One region of the Pseudomonas sp. H11T01 genome, then DNA from elsewhere that is predicted to be linked to it. Evidence: riboswitches for the same ligand, from Rfam matches in the RefSeq annotation. Region 1 holds a riboswitch; the other holds the start of a gene.
The links. Region 1 has a riboswitch for cobalamin ahead of cobW (cobalamin biosynthesis protein CobW). Riboswitches for the same ligand answer to the same signal wherever they lie in the genome.

Region 1 (7,433 bases):
TGAGGGAAGGCATCGAGCGCACGTTGCTTGAGCGTATTCCCGAGCTCAAAGGTGTACGTGACGTCACCGACCACACGCAGAAAGAAAACGCCTACTACTAAGGCGTTCGCTGCAAACAGAAAAAACGGCGCCCGTGAGCGCCGTTTTTTTATGGGTGAAAGCCAGACTGCACTGAACCCTGTGGCGAGTGGCCGGGCGGCGTTCCGTTTGCTCCCGCTGGGGTGCGAAGCAGCCCTAAAATCTGCAACTGCGGTTTGTCAGGTAAAACGCATTCGCTGGATTGCGAGGACTTCGTCCTCGATCGCGGGCAAGCCACGCTCCCACATTTGACCGCGTACTCCTGTGGGAGCCGAGCTTGCCCGCGATGGCGTCCTAAGGCCTGTACAAATGCGCATGCCCGGCGCGATACAACGACGACTCGCTGAAATTGTCACTGGCCAACACTCGGCCCACCAGAATTAGCGCCGTACGGCGAAATCCCTTTGCCTGAACCTTTTCAGCGATATCCGCCAGCGTACCCACCACCCAATCCTGATCCGGCCAGGTGGCGCGATGAATCACCGCGATCGGGCAGTCCACGCCGTAGTGCGGGACCAGCTCGGCGAGGATCTTTTCCAGATGATTGACCCCCAGATGAATCGCCATGGTGGCCCCGTGCTGTGCCAGGCTGCCGAGTTCTTCCCCGGGCGGCATCGCGGTTTTGTCGGCGTAGCGGGTCAGAATCACGCTCTGGGACACGTCCGGCAGCGTCAGCTCCGCGCCCAGCAGGGCTGCGCAGGCGGCCGTAGCAGTTACGCCGGGGATGATTTCAAAAGGAATATTCAGCTCGCGCAAATAGCGAATCTGCTCGCCAATCGCGCCGTACAGGCTCGGGTCACCGGAATGCACCCGGGCCACGTCCTGGCCGTTGTCGTGGGCAGTCTTGATCAGTTCGATGATCTGTTCCAGGTGCAGCTCGGCGCTGTTGACCACCCGTTCTGCCTGGTGGCCTTCAAGCACAGCAGCGGGCACCAAGGAGCCTGCATAGATGATGACCGGGCAACTGCGGATCAGCCGCTGGCCTTTGACGGTGATCAGCTCCGGGTCGCCGGGGCCTGCGCCGATAAAGTAGACGGTCATGGCTGTTTCCTGTGCAAAGTCGTGTTGGCAACGCTTCAGATGAAGATTGCTCATGATCAAGGGTGGAGATTATCGGGGGTTTTACGGCGCAGACGCCAATGCAAGGGTGGCCTGGGCGTATTTTTGTCGCGTGATCAGCAGTTTGGCGGGGTTTGGCGTCAGCTGTTCGGCGAGAGCTAAAGCAGTGCTTTCGGCCACACCGTAGCAACCCGTGCGTTCAAAGGCGATCTCTGAGCGGTGACTGAGTCGGGGTTCGTAGGCAGCGAGTTGCGTGCTACTGAAGAACGTCAGCGGCAGCGCCAATTGCTCGGCCAGTTCGAGTAGGCCAGGTTCATCGCGTTTCAGGTCGATACTGGCCAGGGCCCGGATCGCTCGAAGCTCAATGTGATGGGCCTGCAAAGCCTGATCGAGCAGCGCCCGTAGCGTGCTGGCGGGGCAGCCACGCTGGCAGCCCAGGCCGACCACCAGGGGCGGCGCTGTGCTGATGTCGGTCATGCGCGGTATGGGCCTTCGCTTTTGCGACGGAACAGCCAGGCGCTGATCAGGCCCAGGGCCAGCCAGAACGCGGCGTTGGTCAGTTGCGAAGCGATTTTGAATTGTGCTTCGAGCGCTTCCGGCGCCAGGCTGGAATGCACTTCTGGTTGTGGTGCGCCAATGATGTGCGGTACCGCCAGAATTGCCACGCCGAGAATCTTCAGCAGCCAGTGCTTACCGAACACGATCAGCGCGATGCCGACGGCTGTCGAAGACGCTGTACCGATCCACCAGATCTGCCGTGACGCAAGGTCCGCCGCAGCGGTGCCCGGCAATTCAGGTGGCAAACCCAGGGTTGGCGCCAGCACGAAAGTCGCGTAACCGGCCAGGCCCCAGAGCAAACCCTGAGACGTGCGATTCGGTGCGCGCAAGGTATAGAGGCCCGCGAGCATCAGGGCGAAACCGACCGCCACCACCAGATTGCCACCGGTGGTCGACAGTACGCGCTGCCAGCCGTCTTCCGGCTCCCAGGCTTCGGCGTCGTGGGTGTGACCGGCCATGGCGCCTTCAGCATGTTCGTGAACTTCGGCGGCTGGGGCCTTTTCATAGGTTTCCGCCTGGAGAATCAGCGGCGCGACCCAGAAGCTTTGCAGCAGGGTCAGCAACAGGGCTGCAAGCAGCCCGGTGAAACCTGCGGTTTGCGCAATACGCTTGATCATGTAGGCAGGTCTCAATGACACGGGAAGGCGGAGCTGTGACGGGTGTCGTGGGCCGCGTTGTGCACCGCATCAATGTGTGAGAAACCGGCGAAGTACACCAGGCTCGCGCCCAGGATCGATGCGCCGATAGCGGCAATCAGCCGTTGGCTCAGGGTGGAGGTGGTGCTGGTGGTGCCTGCGTGGCGAGTGCTGCTGATGATCGACATGGCGCTTCCCTCTGGTGTGTCAGCGGGTGAATCGAGCGCATGAAAACCCCGCGAGACAGGCACGCAGAGGTTCAAACAGCGCCCGCCCACCGCGGGTTTGTTATTTCAGTATTGCGGGCCGGTCTCCGGGCTCACGAGGGGTTTGGGCTACTGCCTTCACCTGCAAGAATCGCCTTCCCATGCCGAACTGCTGGCACAGTGGATCTGACTCTTCGCTCGCTTACCGTTGCGGGGGCAGCACCGGACTGATCAAGGCTTTGAGTAAAGCACATGACGCACCGGTTTCCCGTTTCACCCTGTGAAGGGCACCCGTAACAAGGTGTGAAGGAGAACATGCGCGGGGGATGGGCGTCAATTGGCAAAGGTTCTCACCTCAAGATTGCGCCGGCCCCTTGTGGCGAGGGAGCTTGCTCCCGCGCCACAAGGGGATCGCAATCACTTTGCGGACATTGACCCGCCTTGCGGCACTGCGTAGCCTTGCGCTTTCGAGGTTCTTCGGCGTTCTCGCCGAAGCTAAGAAGGGAACGCGGTCAATGCCGCGGCTGCCCCCGCAACTGTGAACGGTTCCGTTTCTGCCATGCCACTGCATACTCTTCCTATAGGGCGTCTACCCATAGGGCGAGCGGGAAGGCGTAGAAATCGCCAGTCGAAAGACCGGCACACCGTCAGCCAGGAGACCTGCCTCGTACCAGATTCTCACTACAACCGGGCGGGGTGATCCGGTGGCGAAATCTTCCGCGCCCACGTTCGCGGTTGTCGTCCCGTATGCCCGCCACCTTGCCAAAGGGCATCCGATGAAAACACTGGCCAAACTTCCCGTCACCATCGTTACCGGCTTCCTCGGTTCGGGCAAAACCACGTTGCTGCGGCACATGCTCGATAACGCCCAGGGCCGCCGCATCGCGGTCATCGTCAATGAGTTCGGCGAGCTGGGCATCGATGGCGAAATCCTCAAGCAATGTTCCATCGGTTGCACGGAAGAAGAAGCCAGCGGCCGCGTCTATGAACTGGCCAATGGTTGCCTGTGCTGTACCGTCCAGGAAGAATTCTTCCCGGTCATGCGCGAACTGGTTGCCCGTCGTGCTGATCTGGACCACATCCTCATTGAAACTTCTGGTCTGGCCCTGCCAAAACCGCTGGTGCAAGCCTTCCAGTGGCCGGAAATCCGCAGTGCCTGCACGGTCGATGCGGTGATCACCGTGGTCGACAGCCCGGCCGTGGCCGCCGGCACCTTCGCCGCGTTCCCGGACCAGGTCGACGCTCAGCGCAAGCTCGACCCGAACCTGGACCACGAATCGCCGCTGCACGAGCTGTTCGCCGACCAATTGGCCAGCGCCGACCTGGTGATCCTCAACAAAGCCGACCTGATCAGCCCTGAAGACCTGGCCCGTGTGCGTCTGGAAGTCGCCGAAGAACTGCCGCCAGCGGTAAAAATCATCGAAGCCAGCAGTGGTCGTGTGCCACTGGACGTGTTGATCGGCCTGGGCGCCGGCTCCGAAGAGCACATCGACGGCCGTCACAGCCACCACGACCATCACCACGATGGCGACGCCGATAGTGAAGGACATGACGACCATGACCACGACGCCTTCGATTCCATCTCCATCGAACTGCCCCAAGCCGACGAAAGCCTGCTGCTGGACGTCCTGACCCAGCTGGTGGTTCAGCACGGCATCCTGCGGGTCAAGGGCTTCGCCGCGGTCCCGAACAAGCCGATGCGCTTGCTGATTCAGGGCGTGGGCACGCGTTTCGATAAACATTTTGACCGTGCCTGGCGCGCCGACGAGCCGCGTGCAACGCATCTGGTGCTGATCGGCCAGGCACTGGATGCTGTTCTGATCGAAGCGCAATTGCGCGCCGCACTCAGCGTTTAAGCCATGCACCTGCTCAGGACCCAGCCCGGCGGTTTCGTGTCGGATGACAACATTGCCGACCTTGGACAAACCCCAGCCGAGCTGGTGATCCTGTGCAGCGGTGACTCCAGCCTGGCGCTGCTCGCCGAAGCCGCGCAGCAGTTGCCGGACGACTATCCGAGCCTGCGTCTGGCCAACCCGATGCAGGTGCAGAATCACGCCTCGGTCGACCTGTATGTCGATGAGGTGTTGCGTCACGCCAAAGTCATTCTGATTTCGCTGCACGGCGGGATCGGCTATTGGCGTTACGGCATCGAGCGTCTGGTAGAACTGGCCGAGAAGGGCGTGCAGCTGATTCTGGTGCCGGGCGATGACCGTCCCGACCCTGAACTGAGCGACCTGAGTACGGTGGTTGCCGAAGACCGTGATCGGCTTTGGTACTTCCTGCGTCAGGGCGGTTTGGCTAATGCGCTGGACCTGTATCGGTGCCTCGCCAGTCGTTGGCTGGGCCGCGATTACCCTTGGGCCGAACCGCATATCCTGCCGCGCACGGCGATTTACCATCCGCACAAAAGCAATGCCGCACTCAGCGATTGGCAGGCCGACTGGCACGCCGATCAGCCCGTGGCGGCGGTATTGTTCTATCGCTCGCACTTACAAGCGGCGAACACCGGTTTCATCGATGTTTTCTGCCAGCGCTTGCAGGCGGCAGGGCTTAACCCGTTGCCGATTGCGCTGGCCAGTTTGAAAGAGCCCGGCTGCCTGACGGTGGTCGAGGACTTGCTGGACGAGGTCGAGGCTGGGGTGATTTTGAACACCACCGGTTTTGCCCAATCCAGCCCCGAAGCACCGCACCTGCGACCGTTTCGGCGCAACATTCCGGTGATCCAGGCGATCTGCGCCCAGGACAACGAGCCGAGTTGGCGCGCCAGCGAGCAGGGCCTCGGGCCGCGAGACCTGGCCATGCACATCGCCTTGCCGGAACTGGACGGGCGCATCATCAGCCGGCCTATCAGCTTTAAGGACCTGGCCTGGCGCAGCGAGCGCAGCCAGTCCGACGTGGTTTGCTACCGACCTGCGCCTGCGCGTATGGACTTCGTTGCCGAACTGGCGCGGCGCTGGACTGATCTGGCGCGGGTGCCGAACAGCGAAAAACGTATCGCGCTGATTCTGGCCAACTACCCGACCCGCGATGGCCGGATCGGCAATGGTGTGGGCCTCGACACCCCGGCCGCCGCGCTGAATATCCTGCGGGCGCTGCACGCCGAAGGCTATCCGCTGCCGGCTGATTTGCCGGAAAGTGGCACAGCGCTGATTCAGCAATTGCTCGGCGGCGTCAGCAACGATCTGGAGACCCTCGACCAGCGACCGTGCCAGCAAAGCCTGGCACTGGACGACTATTTCCTGATGTTCAACGCCTTGCCCGAAGCCAATCGCAACGCGGTGCTGGAGCGCTGGGGCACGCCTGAAAGTGACCCGATGTTCCGTGGCGGGCGAATGATGATTGCCGGTCTGCGCTTCGGTCTGACCTTCGTTGGCATTCAACCGGCGCGGGGTTATCAGGTCGACCCGAGTGCGGTCTATCACGACCCGGACCTGGTGCCGCCTCACGGCTATCTGGCGTTCTATTTCTGGTTGCGGCAAACCTATGGCGCCCATGGGGTGATTCACGTCGGCAAGCACGGCAACCTCGAATGGCTGCCGGGCAAGGGTGTTGGCCTTTCGGAAAACTGCTGGCCGGATGCGCTGCTGGGGCCGTTGCCGAATATCTATCCGTTTATCGTCAACGACCCAGGTGAGGGCGCCCAGGCCAAGCGGCGCACCCAGGCGGTGATCATCGATCACCTGATGCCGCCGTTGACCCGCGCCGAGACCTACGGCCCGCTGCGCAATCTCGAACTGCTGGCCGACGAGTATTACGAAGCGCAGTTGCTTGACCCGCGCCGCGCCCGTGAGTTGCAGCGCGACATTCTGAAACTGGTGCGCGAAACCCACATCGACCGCGAACTGCAACTGGACGAAAAGCTCAACAGCGACGCTGACGCAGCGATTTGGCTGCCGCGCCTCGACACTTATTTGTGCGACCTGAAAGAGTCGCAGATCCGCGATGGCTTGCATGTGTTCGGCGAGTCGCCAACCGGTCGCTTGCGCATCGATACGTTGCTGGCGTTGCTGCGCATTCCCCGTGGCGACGGGCGCGGCGCGCAGTCGAGTGTGCTGCGGGCCCTGGCCAAAGCCTTCGAACTGGGCTTCGATCCGCTGGACTGTGCGTTGGCCGAGCCCTGGACCGGGCCGCGACCGGTTGAGCTGCAAGCACTGAGTGATGAGCTTTGGCGCACCGCTGGCGATAGCCGTGAGCGTCTTGAGCTATTTGCCGCGCAGTTGATCGAGCAGGCGTTAAGCGCTGACGTCGACGCATTGAACGAACCGGGCTGGACTGACGTAAAGGCGATCATCGACAGCCTGCGCGAAGTCGTCGCCCCGCGTCTTGACGCCTGCGGCCCGGCAGAAATGCGCGGTCTGCTGGATGCGCTGAGCGGGCGTTTCGTCCCGGCCGGCCCCAGCGGTGCACCGAGTCGCGGACGGCTGGACGTGCTGCCCACCGGGCGCAATTTCTTCTCGGTGGATGTGCGCAACCTGCCGACCACCACGGCCTGGCGTATCGGCTTTCAGTCGGCGAACCTGATTCTTGAGCGGCATTTGCAGGACCACGGCGACCACTTGCGTCAGCTGGGGCTTTCGGTCTGGGGCACGGCGACCATGCGCACCGGTGGCGACGATATTGCCCAGGCCATGGCGCTGATGGGCGTGCGCCCGGTGTGGGCGACCGGCAGTCAGCGGGTCGATGACTTTGAGATTCTGCCGCTGAGTCTGCTGGACCGGCCGCGAGTGGACGTCACCTTGCGGGTTTCCGGGTTCTTCCGCGATGCCTTTGCCAACCTGATCCGTCTGTTCGACGCAGCGGTGCAGGCCGTGGCCGCGCTGGACGAGCCGGATGACATGAACCCGCTGGCGGCCAAAGTCCGCAGTGAGCGGGAGGCGCTGTTGCAGTCCGGGCTGGA
Region 2 (7,433 bases), on a different contig from region 1:
TGGTGGGCTGGCGATTTTCGATAACACGTTGTGGAGCGGGCGGGTGCTTGAGGTGAATCCCGAGAGTGAAGATACCCGAGCTATCCAGGCGCTGAACCGCGCCTTGAAGGATGACCCGCGTGTCGACTTGTCGCTGTTGCCGTTAGGTGATGGGCTGACGTTGTGCCGCAAACTGTAGGTCATTTTTATTTAGCCGACACCCGCCAAACTTTGTTCCCCACATCATCCGCCACCAACAAATTCCCTTGCTGATCAATTACCACGCCCACCGGGCGGCCCATGGCTTTGTCGTCTGCATTGAGGAAACCTGTCAGCACGTCAATCGGTTGTCCGGTCGGTTTGCCGGCGCTGAACGGTACGAAGATCACTTTGTAGCCGCTATGAGGTTTGCGGTTCCAGGAGCCGTGCTGGCCGATGAATGCGCCTTGAGTGAACGGCGCTGGCAACGTGCTGCCTTCAGCGAAGGTCAGGCCCAGCGACGCGGTGTGCGGGCCAACGGCGTAGTCCGGGGCAATGGCTTTGGCCACCAGCTTCGGGTTTTGCGGGGTGACGCGCACGTCGAGGTGCTGGCCGTAATAACTGAAGGGCCAACCGTAGAAGGCCCCGTCCTTGACCGAAGTGATGTAGTCCGGCACCAGATCGCTGCCGATCTCGTCCCGTTCGTTGACTGCGGTCCAGAGTTTCCCGCTCTGCGGCTCCCAGGCCATGCCATTGGGGTTACGCAGCCCCGAAGCGAAGATGCGGTGCTTACCCGTCGCACGGTCGACTTCCCAGATCGCTGCGCGACCTTCTTCCCGCTCCAGACCGTTTTCTCCGACATTGCTGTTGGAGCCGACGGTGACGTAGAGCTTCTTGCCATCCTTGCTGGCAATCACGTTCTTGGTCCAGTGGTGATTCAAGGTGCCGCCAGGCAGGTCTACCACTTTGGTCGGTTGTGCGCTGATGGTGGTTTCGCCGCTCTGGTAGGGAAAACGCAGCAACTGATCGGTGTCGGCCACGTACAGGTCATTGCCAACCAAGGTCATGCCGAACGGCGAGTTAAGGTTTTCCAGGAACACCGTACGGGTTTCGGCGACGCCGTCGTGGTCCTTGTCCCGCAGCAGGATGATGCGGTTGGGGCTCGGTACTTTGGCACCGGCGCGGGCCATGGCTTTGCCCATGATCCAGCCACGAATACCTTTGCCATCATCCGGTTTGGGTGGCGAGTTGGTTTCGGCCACCAGCACATCCCCATTAGGCAGCACGTAAAGCCAGCGCGGATGATCGAGCCCTTCGGCAAACGCTGCCACTTGAGTGCCAGGCGCGGTGGTCGGCTTGACACCTTTGGGCCAGCCGATTGCCGGGGCAACGTTGACGGTCGGGACAAGAGTGTTGTTGGGTTCCGGCAGCTTTGGCGATGGCCCGGTGCCGTCCGAGACTTGCAGCGTGGCGGTTTCACCACAGGCTGCAAGCCCTCCGGTGAGGACAATGAGGAGGGCAAGTTGAGGCTTGAGCATGCTGAACTCCCTATGACTGCACTGATGTAATCAGTAGAGGAGCATCGCTGCCGGTTGGTTCAACGTTTCAGCCGCGTGCCTCTTTGAGCAGTACGGCAATGCCGGGATAATAATTGCCGGATTCGTTGCGCAACTTGCGGTAGCCATAGGGGAAATACCAGGCCACAGCGCAGGTGTGTTCCTTTTGCAGGTCGTCGACCATGTCCTGGAGTTCTTCCGGGGTGGCGCTCTGTTGGGCCTTTTGTGGCGCCACGAACAGGCAACCCAGCTTCAGGTCACTGGCGTAGCTGATTTTCTTCGCATCGCTAACGATGTCGACCAATGCTTGCGTGAGATTCAGGTTATTGACCCGTGGCCAGCGTTGGGTGGCCTGGATGTAGACCCGTTCTTCCTGGGTGGCGATGAAGAGGTCGGCCCGCCCGTTGCGATTGCCGTCTTCCTGCTGTTTCTTGGTCGCGGCTTGTTCCAGAGTCACCATTTCCGCCATCCAGGCGGCAGCTGAGAGCAGGCCAATGTTGGCGCGTTCATCGAACCAATAAGGGGATTCGTTATCGCCTCGCATCTGGTTGTAGCGATCGATACAGTCAAACCAACGCTCCAGCACCGGGCGCAGGAACTCCAGTTTCGGATTGCTGATGATCATGCCTTGCATGTTGCTCACCCTTATTCTTGTAATGTTAGTGTTGTGGCTCTTTGATATCACTGCTTTCAGTGTGGCACAAGATTGGCGTCAGTTTTTTGATCGACGGCACACAATCGTGGTTGAACGTCCCGGGTTTAATTGACGCTCCACCCCCAACCCTCTAACCTTCGCGACTTGTTTCAGGTGCTCTGTGGCCGACGGTCGACAGAGTGAAACAGGGAAGCCGGTGAGTGCGCGTTCTTTAACAGAACGGGCAGCGATCCCGGCGCTGCCCCCGCAACGGTAAATGAGTCAAGACTGTGCTTTGTGCCACTGTGTCGAGTGTCGACATGGGAAGGCGTGCGGTCCGGGGTAAACCCACTCATGAGCCCGGAGACCGGCCTGATTCATCCAACGGCATCACGGTGGGCGATGCCAGGCTTAATGCCGTCTATTTCTATTCCTGCCCCCCATTATCCACCCTAGTGGAGAGCTGCCATGACTGAATCCCCCGATCGTGACGAACGCCATCTGGCGCGCATGCTGCGCAAAAAAGCCGTCATCGACGAGCGCATTGCCAACTCACCAAACGAATGCGGATTGTTGTTGGTGCTGACCGGCAACGGCAAAGGCAAAAGCAGTTCCGCCTTCGGCATGCTTGCCCGGGCCATGGGTCACGGCATGCAATGCGGCGTAGTGCAGTTCATCAAGGGTCGCAACAGCACCGGTGAGGAGCTGTTCTTTCGACGCTTTCCCGAGCAAGTGCGCTTTCACGTGATGGGCGAAGGCTTTACCTGGGAAACCCAGGACCGTCAGCGTGACATCGCTGCGGCTGAAGCAGCCTGGGAAGTGTCCCGTGAACTGCTGCGAGACCCGGCCATCGGCCTGGTGGTGCTCGACGAATTGAACATCGCCCTCAAGCACGGCTATCTGGACCTGGACCAGGTGCTCAGCGACTTGCAGGCTCGCCCGGCGATGCAGCATGTGCTGGTCACCGGCCGCGGCGCCAAGCCAGAGATGATCGACCTGGCCGATACGGTCACCGAAATGGGCGTGCTCAAACATGCGTTCCAGGCCGGGATCAAAGCGCAAAAAGGCATCGAGCTGTGAGTATTCAAGCATGAGTGATGCACGTCATTGCCCGGCGGTATTGATCGCCGCGCCGGCTTCCGGTCAGGGCAAGACCACCGTGACCGCCGCGCTGGCCCGTTTGCATCGCAATCAGGGACGCAAGGTTCGGGTGTTCAAGTGTGGTCCGGACTTCCTCGACCCGATGATTCTCGAGCGCGCCAGCGGTGCGCCGGTGTATCAACTGGACATGTGGATGGTCGGCGAACAAGAAAGCCGTCGTTTGCTGTGGGAAGCGGCGGGCGAGGCTGACCTGATTCTGATCGAAGGGGTCATGGGCCTGTTCGACGGCACGCCGTCCAGCGCCGATCTGGCGCGGCACTTTGGTGTGCCGGTGCTCGCAGTGATCGACGGCACGGCCATGGCCCAGACCTTCGGCGCCCTGGCCTTGGGCCTGGCGCGTTATCAGCCGGACTTGCCGTTTGCCGGTGTGCTGGCCAACCGTGTTGGCACCTTGCGCCATGCGCAATTGCTCGAAGGCAGCCTGACCGAGGGCCTGCGCTGGTATGGTGCGTTGTCCCGGGAAACCGGGATCGAACTGCCGAGCCGTCACCTGGGCCTGGTGCAGGCCAGCGAATTGAATGATCTGGACCTGCGCCTCGACGCGGCGGCCGACGCCTTGGCCAGCAGTTGCGAAGTGGCGTTGCCGCCTGCGGTCGAGTTCGCTGCGCCTGACGTTGTAGTCGCGGAACCCTTATTGGCCGGAGTACGGATTGCCGTGGCCCGCGATGAAGCGTTCGCGTTCACCTATGGCGCGAGTCTGGACCTGCTGCGGGCGATGGGCGCCGAGTTGCTGTTCTTCTCGCCGATTCATGACCGTGAATTGCCTGAGGCTGACAGCGTGTACCTGCCGGGCGGATACCCGGAATTGCATCATGTGGCGCTGGCGGAAAACGCCACGATGCTGGCTACGATCCGCGCACACCATGCTGCCGGTAAGCCGTTGCTGGCTGAATGTGGCGGCATGTTGTACTTGCTCGACTCCTTGACCGATGTCGAGGGGCAACGCGCCGAACTGGTGGGATTGTTGGCGGGCGACGCGGTGATGCAAAAGCGTCTGGCGGCGTTGGCCTTGCAGGCGGTTGATCTGCCGGAAGGTTCGTTGCGCGGTCACACCTATCACCATTCGCTGACCAGTACGGAGCTGGAGCCGATTGCCCGTGGCCTGAGCCCTAATGGTGGACGGGGTGCAGAAGCGGTTTATCGTGACGGTCGAATGACCGCGTCCTACGTGCACTTCTATTTTCCTTCCAACCCGTCGGCAGTGGCCGCGCTGTTTGCGCCTGATCCAACATGACTGACAACGCATTTTCTGCGCACGAACGCGCGGCGGTCTACCGAGTCATCGGCGAGCGCCGCGACATGCGCCACTTCGCTGGCGGCACCGTCGAGCCTGAACTGCTCAGACGCCTGCTCGAAGCCGCCCATCAAGCCCCCAGTGTTGGCCTGATGCAGCCGTGGCGGTTTATCCGCATCACCGACCGTCCATTGCGCGGCAAGATCCAGCAACTGGTGGAAGAGGAACGCGTGCGCACCGCCGAGGCGCTGGGCGAACGGTCCGACGAATTCATGAAGTTGAAAGTCGAAGGCATCAACGACTGCGCCGAAGTGCTGGTCGCCGCGCTGATGGATGATCGCGAGCGGCATATCTTTGGTCGCCGGACCTTGCCGGAAATGGACATGGCCTCGTTGTCCTGTGCCATTCAGAATCTCTGGCTGGCATCCCGCGCCGAAGGTCTGGGCATGGGGTGGGTGTCGTTGTTCGAACCCCAGGCTCTGGCTGATCTGCTCGGCTTGCCGGCCGGGGCCAAGCCGCTGGCGGTGTTGTGTCTGGGACCGGTGAAAGCATTTTATCCGGCGCCCATGCTGGTGCTCGAAGGCTGGGCGCAGCCGCGTCCGCTGAGTGAATTGCTGTATGAGAATTATTGGGGAGTGAGTCAATGAGTGTGGCGTTGTTGAGTGTCGCTGCGGTTGCGCTGGATGCGCTGCTGGGCGAACCCAAACGCTGGCATCCGCTGGTGGCGTTCGGCCGTTTTGCTGATCGCATCGAGCAACGTTTCAACTCCGGCGGCCGTGGCTGGCGCAGCCATGGCGTCACCGCCTGGGTGCTGGCGGTTCTGCCGCTGACTCTGTTAGTGACGGCCTTTTCCTGGCTGCCCTATGTCGGTTGGCTGGTCGAGATTCTTGCGCTGTATTGCGCCCTTGGCCTGCGCAGCCTCGGCGAGCATGTCGAGCCGGTCGCTCAAGCGTTGCGCAGCGATGACCTGGACGAAGCACGGCGGCGAGTGAGTTATCTGGTCAGCCGTCAGACCAGCGAGCTGGATTCAACAGAAGTCGCCCGGGCCGCCACCGAATCGGTGTTGGAAAACGGCAGCGATGCAGTGTTCGCCGCGTTGTTCTGGTTTGCCGTCGCCGGAGCGCCGGGCGTGGTGCTGTATCGCCTGAGCAATACCCTGGACGCGATGTGGGGCTATCGCAATGAACGTTTCGAACGCTTTGGCTGGGCTGCGGCGAAGATCGACGATGGGCTCAACTATATTCCTGCCCGTCTGGTTGCCCTGACCTACGCGCTGTTGGGCAAAACCCGTCTGTCATTGAAATGCTGGCGGACTCAGGGCTCCACCTGGGACAGCCCGAACGCCGGTCCGGTGATGGCGGCGGGCGCAGGTGCCTTGGGCGTCGAGTTGGGCGGGGCGGCGATCTACCACGGTGAACTGCATCAGCGTCCGCAACTCGGTGAGGGTGCGCCGGCTGACGCCAACTCTATCGACCGAGGCTGGCAATTGGTGCAGCGTGGTGTGTGGTTGTGGCTGCTGATTCTCTGCGTGGGAGCTGAGTTCTATGCTTGAGCACGGTGGGCGGTTGCGCAAGGCAGCGCTGCACTACGGCATTGCCGAAGCCGATTGGCTGGACCTGTCCAGCGGCCTCGCGCCCTGGCCGTGGCCGGTACCGGAAATTCCGCTGCGGGCCTGGGCGCGCTTGCCGGAAACCGATGATGGTCTCGAACAGGCGGCCTGCGAGTATTACGGTGCGGCTCAAGTGCTGCCGGTACCGGGTTCGCAAGCAGCGATTCAGTTGCTGCCGCGTTTGCGCCGCGCCGGTAAGGTGGGCGTGCTTTCGCCCTGTTACGCCGAGCATGCCGAGGCCTGGCGTCGTGGTGGCTACATCGTGCGGGAAGTGCTGGAACAGGAAGTTGACTTCTTTGTCGACCACCTCGACGTGCTGGTGGTGGTCAACCCGAATAACCCGACTGGCCTGAGCCTGACCCCGGGGCGCTTGCTAGATTGGCATGCGCGATTGGCGCAGCGCGGTGGCTGGCTGGTGGTCGATGAAGCCTTTATGGACAACACACCGCACTTGAGCCTGGCCGCGCATGCCAATCAGGTCGGGTTGATCGTTTTGCGTTCGTTCGGCAAGTTTTTCGGCCTCGCCGGTGTACGGCTTGGCTTCGTGCTGGCCGAGCGCAAACTGCTCAAGTTGTTGGCCGAGCAGGTCGGACCATGGGCGGTCAGCGGGCCGACGCGGGTGGTGGGGCAGGTTTGCCTGCGCGATACGGACGGGCATGCCCGGCAACGCCAGCGCAGCGAAGAGGCCAGTCAGCGTTTGGCGCAAGTACTTGAGCGCTATGGCCTGAAACCGCAAGGTGGTTGCGCCTTGTTCCAATGGCTGATCACCGCCCGCGCTGAACAGTTGCACGAGTTCATGGCCCGACGCGGCATTCTGCTGCGCCTGTTCACCCACAACAGCAGCCTGCGTTTCGGCTTGCCGGCCGATGAAGCCGATTGGCTGCGCCTCGAGCAAGCCTTCGAGGCCTACACCAAGGAAGCGCCATGACCACGCTGATGGTGCAAGGCACCACTTCGGACGCCGGTAAAAGTACGCTGGTAACGGCGCTGTGCCGCTGGCTGACCCGCCAGGGCGTCAGCGTCGTGCCGTTCAAACCGCAGAACATGGCGCTTAACAGCGCGGTAACGGCGGACGGCGGCGAAATCGGTCGTGCCCAAGCGGTGCAGGCTCAGGCCGCCAATCTTGAACCGCACACTGATATGAACCCGGTGCTGCTCAAGCCCAACAGCGATACCGGCGCACAGGTGATCATTCATGGTCGCGCGGTGACCAGCATGAATGCCGTGGCCTATCACGACTACAAAGCCATCGCCATGCAGGCGGTGCTGGCCTCTCATCAA

Region 2: another riboswitch for cobalamin. It lies ahead of cobO (cob(I)yrinic acid a,c-diamide adenosyltransferase); the one in region 1 lies ahead of cobW (cobalamin biosynthesis protein CobW).

Annotation. Positions count from the first base shown of each region.
Region 1 is NZ_JBLYED010000002.1:118,428-125,860, reverse strand. It holds gene nfuA (Fe-S biogenesis protein NfuA) at 1-101, shown strand, start outside; gene cobM (precorrin-4 C(11)-methyltransferase) at 373-1,119, opposite strand; gene ACN1C3_RS03120 (cobalamin biosynthesis protein) at 1,201-1,614, opposite strand; gene ACN1C3_RS03115 (CbtA family protein) at 1,611-2,312, opposite strand; gene ACN1C3_RS03110 (CbtB domain-containing protein) at 2,324-2,518, opposite strand; cobalamin riboswitch at 2,617-2,846, opposite strand; cobalamin riboswitch at 2,990-3,219, shown strand; gene cobW (cobalamin biosynthesis protein CobW) at 3,313-4,392, shown strand; gene cobN (cobaltochelatase subunit CobN) at 4,396-7,433, shown strand, end outside.
Region 2 is NZ_JBLYED010000004.1:244,125-251,557, reverse strand. It holds gene ACN1C3_RS07435 (class I SAM-dependent methyltransferase) at 1-178, shown strand, start outside; gene ACN1C3_RS07430 (PQQ-dependent sugar dehydrogenase) at 186-1,496, opposite strand; gene ACN1C3_RS07425 (hypothetical protein) at 1,564-2,148, opposite strand; cobalamin riboswitch at 2,304-2,539, shown strand; gene cobO (cob(I)yrinic acid a,c-diamide adenosyltransferase) at 2,617-3,228, shown strand; gene ACN1C3_RS07415 (cobyrinate a,c-diamide synthase) at 3,239-4,543, shown strand; gene bluB (5,6-dimethylbenzimidazole synthase) at 4,540-5,190, shown strand; gene cbiB (adenosylcobinamide-phosphate synthase CbiB) at 5,187-6,095, shown strand; gene cobD (threonine-phosphate decarboxylase CobD) at 6,088-7,080, shown strand; gene ACN1C3_RS07395 (cobyric acid synthase) at 7,077-7,433, shown strand, end outside.